Regions from separate parts of the Parabacteroides caecihominis genome, predicted to be linked through region 2. Evidence: riboswitches for the same ligand, from Rfam matches in the RefSeq annotation. Region 2 holds a riboswitch; each other region holds the start of a gene.
The links. A riboswitch is a leader RNA that binds a small molecule or an ion and turns the genes downstream of it on or off. The one in region 2 is predicted to bind cobalamin.
Positions count from the first base shown of each region.

Region 1 (2,206 bases), on a different contig from region 2:
CCTGCAAGCGCTCTTCGGTTGCATATTCCCGAGACAAACGGATAAATGCCTGCATCTTCGGAACAAACCCGCGTTTCATCTCTTCGCTGACCTCCACTGCCCCACGGGCCATCAGGGAAGCAACTATGGGAACGACATTGCGCAGGCCTGTTTTCTTTTCCAACTCCGAGACTGTTAACTTGAGCACTCCTTTAAAAGCATCCAGCACAGCCTGCTCATTAGGACGCAAAGGACCGTCCGCCTCAAAATCAGCATTATAGGTAACAGCCGTCTCGCTTTCCAGTTTCAGCCCGGAAGGTAAAGCCGCTTTATAGACATCCCCCAGTTTACACATATAATAGGAGGAGATCCATTTCCAAAAGCGAAGTTGCGGCCTCCGCAACACAGGGCTGGCATCCAGCAGGGCATAAATCTCCTTCGTCTCAAAGTCCGTATTCGGCCTGCGTTCATGTACTTCCATCACAATGGCAGTATAGTAACGTTTCTTGCCGAAATGAACAATGACCCGGCAACCGGGAGTTACGGCCGCCTCCAGATCCGTCGGAATACTATATGTATAGCTATTCTCCAACGGCAGGGGTAGTATGACATCTGCATATTTCATTTCCGAGGTCAAAAGTAACAAAAAAGGCCGGACTGTTAAAGCCCGGCCCCTCATATCTTCTGTCTGTTATCAGAACAGGATAGCGGCTGTCACCGACCATCCGCGGTTCTTGGCATTCAGATCATATTTTTCCGCACTGTAATTATCAGTCAGTCCCAGGCCATAGTTTATACCGACCTGCAAATGGCTGATCAGTTCCACACCTGCACCGAAATTAAGACCGGCACTAAAGTTTTTCGCTTTCACCTGTCCTACTACACTTCCGGGAATCTCCCAGAATTTATCGCCACCTACACGGAAACCTATATACGGACCGGCAGCCAGATATCCTTTAATGATAGGCAATCCGAATTTCCATTTCAAATTCACCGGGACATCGATATAATCTGTTTTCACATTCGTGGAAGTTCCTGTCTCCGATTTCACATCCATCCCTTTCTGTGAATAGAGGATAGCCGCATCCAGCCCTACTCCTATCAGAGGAATCGTTGTCTCGATCATCGGACCGATCTGGAAACCAGTTACATTATCCGCTTTTAGAATATCTGAATTCAAATGAACGGACGATATATTCAAACCGCCTTTTACCCCAAACTTCAACTGGGATTTAGCGGGAACAGCAATAAATGCCATCAAAATAATCAAAACTAAACCTGTAACCTTTTTCATATTGCCTGTTGTTTTATAAATACTATCTGCAAATAAACATACTTTTCCAATAATAAACAAGTATTCCGTCTTAACTGTTCAGTCTTTGAAAAAGAAAAGCATGGACCACCGACGGAGCTCATCCCGTCAACCGAACCATGCTTCTTTTCCTAATTATTATGGCAAAATAATTAAAAACAGATCCTAAAAGGACAGCAAACTGGGAATGGAACAAGAATAGAAAGACATCAGATGTCTTGTTTTTCTCATCCGGCCTTTCCTCGAAGCCGTCGAAAGAATATGCCTTGCAGGTCTTCTGACTTACTTCCGGATCAAGCGCCTTCCCATTCCCCTTACAGAACAGTGGCAAAAGTATGCCTGATACGTTATGAAGCTCACAGCAGCGGGACTGTCCGGGATTCACACCCGGTTCCCTTTTAATCCTTACCCGCGGATACAGGCTCGGAACAATGCATGTCGCAAATATAGAGATATTTTTACATCTTATGGTAGCAGATCCTATAAATTTTATTTATTATGTTTACGATATTCGTCTATTGCGTCTTTTACCGAGCCGTACATCAGAAGTAACCGTTGCGACTGACCATAATTCAAGCCCAGTTCCTCAGCGACCATCCGTGTCCCACGGTCGATCAGTTTCTGGTTGGTAAGTTGCATATTTACCATCCGGTTGCCTTTTACACGTCCCAGTTGGATCATTACCGAAGTAGAGATCATGTTCAAGATCATCTTTTGCCCTGTTCCGGATTTCATACGCGAACTGCCGGTAACAAACTCCGGGCCTACGATCATTTCAATGGCTACATCCGCCTCCGCTGCCATCGGAGAATCCGGATTACTGGAAATGGAAGCTGTCAGGATTCCTTGCTCACGTGCCTTGCGCAAAGCTCCTATTACATAGGGAGTCGTCCCGGAAGCGGCAATGCCGATTAC
Region 1 covers NZ_JAMOKS010000006.1:229,247-231,452, forward strand. Annotated here, with positions in the region: gene priA (replication restart helicase PriA) at 1-604, opposite strand, end outside; gene NBH14_RS06885 (porin family protein) at 674-1,273, opposite strand; cobalamin riboswitch at 1,542-1,740, opposite strand; gene murQ (N-acetylmuramic acid 6-phosphate etherase) at 1,781-2,206, opposite strand, start outside.
Region 1: linked by a shared signal. The riboswitch ahead of NBH14_RS06885 (porin family protein) and the one ahead of NBH14_RS11370 (TonB-dependent receptor) in region 2 are both predicted to bind cobalamin.

Region 2 (2,206 bases):
TATTTGGTACCAAAGGCTGCATCCATCAGAAGCTCATTGTAGCGTGAATAGCGTACTTTGGCCCATCCTTCTGCTGGACGTTCGGGTGTTTTCGTGATGATATTAATGATCATACCGATTGCACTGGAACCATACAATGCTGAGGCTGCGCCTTTTACAACTTCTATCTGTTTGATATTGGATGTACTCAGCCGCTCGAAATCAATCGGACCGCCGGGTGTATTGGACAGGCGCTCGCCATCTACCAGTATGAGTATATATTTGTTCTCAAGTCCCTGGATGCGAATATTGTCGCCGCGCGGGTCACTATTGAACTGTAATCCGGGAATTGTAAACTCCAACGCGTCCATGATGTTTTCAAAATCATTGCGTTGCAGTTGTGAGGCCGGGATCAGTTTGGTCAGTACGGGAGAGTTTTTGATGAGTTTTTCTGTGCGCGTCCCGGTAACGACCACCTCGTTTAGGTCGAATATCCCTGCATTCATTTGGATATTCATCTGTTTGGCGGCTCCGTTGGCATCGATTTTGATGCGTTGTTCCATGTATCCGGTGGAACGGACCAATAAATTATAACTTTTGCCTTCGATTAGTTCCAGCCGGAAACGACCGTCTGCGTCACAGACGGTGCCAATCAATGTTCCCGGAACATTGATTGTAGCCATAGGTATACCTTCTCCTGTTTCGGAGTCAATGATTTTGCCGGTCAACACACAAATGCCGGTTTGTACCTGTTCTTTATCCGGTGTATCAGTAGCCAGTGTTTCTGCAAATGTTGTTGCAGGTGTAAGCACACACACCGAAAGTAAAGACATAGCAATACCTTTCAGTCTCATATAAGTAAGCAAATAAGTTGGAAGAATTTGTTTTGAAATTCCGCCTTGTTAATCCCTGCTTTTTATCCCGAAAGCATGAATACAATTGATCAGGCAGGTTTTCTGACTTTCCCGGCTTTGCAAAGCCTTCCCAAATTAATTGAAAATTGAAAATTAAAAATTGAAAATTAGTTAGTCTGTAATTTTCAATTTTCAATTCTCCATTTTCAATTATTCAGTGGCATGGAGTTGCAAGCATTTCCGGCAGTCACCGGAACGGGATTACAGCAACGGGCATTGTTCCGGACTTTCACCGGATTCCCTCTCATCACTTGCAGAATGCATTGTGATTCACCTTAATCCGCTGCAAAAGTAGTAAAGTATTTTTGAATACAAATAATATTTATTCATTAAAAAATCTTTCTGTCAGAAAAGTCACAGGGAAATTAATTGATTATCAAAATGATATTTGTGTGTGGGGTGGATGGTTTGTACGGGCTGGTGGGAATGTTGGTTTGTTTTTATGAGCCTCTCGTGAGGTTTCTTCTGCTCGTTGTGTCTTGATTGTTGTGATAACTTTAGCAGAATGTTGCATATTGTTTATGAACTATAGCTGATCTGTTATGTTTTCTGTTGTTATGTTGATATATTGCTATTCGCTGCAGATGCTGATTTTTGGTTGTTCTGGAAATAAAAGCTGCCTAAAAACATGTAATTTTCTCTTTTAATAGTACTGATAGTCGTATTGCGGATGTCTTAATTAACAAATTTTTAGTCTAAAAAAGGCGCAATTTCTACTACAACAAAATTTTATCTCGTTTTAAACGAATTAAATTTTGTTTTAAACAAATTCGAACTTCGTTTAAAACGAGATAAAAAGTAGCTATTGGATAGTCTATGTGTTAATAAATGTGTAGTGAGCCTTTCTGGAATGACTAAATGAAAAATAAGTCTGTTCTCATTTAAGGTTGTTATCTGTCATAATGTTTGTATATATCTTATTCTTTTGTCGTTTTGCTTTTTATATAAACGGGTTATAATTATAGAAAACGACTTTATTTTCTTTCAGTGATTTTTTGACATCGATCAATCGCTGGTTACTACTGCCTCGGAACAGGAGGCTTTCGTCATGGAGGGCTTGTTTGAATTTGCCGTCTACCAGAACGTCTACATATTGAAGCAGTGCGGCCTGTTTCGGGTTTTCCAGCAGTTTCTCAAATTTATATCCGGTGTAACACCAGATGTTTTTCCGGCTTTTTTCTTTGATGGCTCGTGCCAGCTTGGTGAATTCTTCCGGCTGAAACATCGGGTCGCCCCCGCTGAAAGTTACATCTGCAAAATCATCTGCGAGAACCTTTTCCAGTATCTCTTCAGTAGGAACAGGTCGGCCCTTA
Region 2 covers NZ_JAMOKS010000011.1:163,174-165,379, forward strand. Annotated here, with positions in the region: gene NBH14_RS11370 (TonB-dependent receptor) at 1-833, opposite strand, end outside; cobalamin riboswitch at 909-1,187, opposite strand; gene nrdG (anaerobic ribonucleoside-triphosphate reductase activating protein) at 1,834-2,206, opposite strand, start outside.

Region 3 (2,206 bases), on a different contig from region 2:
AACACCACCTCGTTCCCTTTCTGAAGCATCAGGTCCGGTTTCACATCATACACTACATTACTGATACGTACGCGTTCCACAAACAGACGACGGCCCTGCCCTTCCAGAGAATCTTCCAGCTCCTGTATGGTCTTGCCCGCCCCGAACCAGTCATTGCTGATCTTATAAGCGCGGAAAGTGATGGGACGTGCTGCCGGCATAAAACCGGGTTGCTCGCTTTCGTCGTCGGTACCCATCTTTGCTTCCAGCTCTTTACAAGCCTTCTTTACCGAAGGCAGTCCACCTAGCAAACGGGGAGCCACATCGCTCATCAGCCAGGCAGAACCGGCCGTACCGAAAATATAACAGACGGCATAAGCCACAGGCATCACATTGATCATGGATGTTTTGTCCGCCGCACTCAACCCGCTCTGGTTGATCGTATCTTCCGCTACCCCCAGCACCGCAGAGATCGTCTGCGAACCAGCCAACAATCCAGCCGCCTCTCCGGCATTATAGCCCATCAGCTTGGCAAGCAAAAAAGGAACGAACAGAGAGAACAAACACATCAGTACAGCAAAAAGCATCTGCGGAAGTCCTTCCTTTTTCAGCCCGCGGAAGAACTGCGGACCGACACTATATCCCACGGCAAAAAGGAACAGAAGGAAGAATACGGATTTAATGGGTGCCCCGATATCGATATGCAATTGTCCGATTAATACACCGACCAGCAATACGCTGGTAACTGTTCCCAAAGAAAATTTACCTATCTTAAATTTACCTATCCAGAAACCGAAAGCCAGTGTCAGAAAGATAGCCAGTTCCGGATAATGTTTGAGCAAATCTGCAAACCACTCCATATATACAATTGTTTGATGTTAATAGTAAGACATATTCCATGTCCGGTTTTATTGTGGTAAATGGAACACAATCCATGAGAAAGTTGTTGCGGAAGATTCAATTAAGAGATTATAAAAGCTCCCTTATTTTAAATAAATTTCTATCTTTGTCCCGCTTTGGTGATACGCCAGCCTCCGGTTGCCGTATAAAAGGGAATCCGGTGAGAATCCGGAACAGTGCCCGCTACTGTGAAGCCCGATAATAAGGAAAGCATTCTTACACCACTGTCCGAAACAAGGATGGGAAGGTCGTTTTCCGGGCAAGTCAGGAAACCTGCCAGACAGACAAATCCGTTCTCCCGGGGCCAGGAGGGCTATTATGAACATAAAACAAATCTCTTTCAATGAAAAAGAAATGTCTGCTGACAGCCTTTCTTGTAGGTTGTTCAATGAGTATGTCTTTTGCACACGGTATGTTGCAGGAGACAGTGACCGACACCCCTGCCCAGACCGTTCCCCACGATGACGGCGAAGGAAATTTCAAATCCTCCGACCTGTTCGCATCCATGCAGGCAGGCGATAAGGCAGCGCTGCTGATGGTCCATTTTGGAACCACCTACGACGAAACACGCCAACTGACGATCGACGCCATCAATAACAAAGCGAAAGAAGCATTCAAAGGAGTCGAAGTACGCGAAGCCTATACCTCACGCATCATTATGCGCCGCCTGAAAACACGGGGTATTGATAAAGTCAACCCCGCCGAAGCACTGAAACAACTGAAAGCGGATGGTTTCACCCATATCCTGATCCAGTCCACAAATATCATTGAAGGCGTAGAAATGGAATCCCTCCGCAAAGATATCGCCTCACTGGAAAAAGAGTTCAAGGATATCCGTATCGGAAACCCGCTGCTGTACACTCCCGAAGATTATGAAAACGTCATTGCAGCTATCGTCCGGAAAGGAGCCAAGGAAGGAGCTACCGTCCTGGTGGGACACGGCACCTACACTCCTTCGACTGCACAGTATGCCATGACCGATTATATGCTGAAAGCAAAAGGCTATGACAACTTCCATGTCGGAACGATCGAAGGTTATCCCACTTTCGATACGATGCTTGCCAAGCTCAAGACCAGCGGCGTAAAGAAAGTCATGCTCATGCCTTTCATGTTCGTTGCCGGCGACCATGCCAACAATGATATAGCAGGCGACTGGAAAAAGGAGCTGGAAGACAACGGTTACAAAGTATCCGTCCTGATGGAAGGTCTGGGACAGAATCCCGACATACAGGACATCTTCATCGAACATGCCCGTTTTGCGGCCAAACACAAAATGGTCGATATCATGGATAAGAAGAAGCAATACGCTGCTGAAAAAGACTGACGG
Region 3 covers NZ_JAMOKS010000008.1:234,667-236,872, forward strand. Annotated here, with positions in the region: gene aspT (aspartate-alanine antiporter) at 1-839, opposite strand, end outside; cobalamin riboswitch at 980-1,174, shown strand; gene NBH14_RS08920 (sirohydrochlorin cobaltochelatase) at 1,292-2,203, shown strand.
Region 3: linked by a shared signal. The riboswitch ahead of NBH14_RS08920 (sirohydrochlorin cobaltochelatase) and the one ahead of NBH14_RS11370 (TonB-dependent receptor) in region 2 are both predicted to bind cobalamin.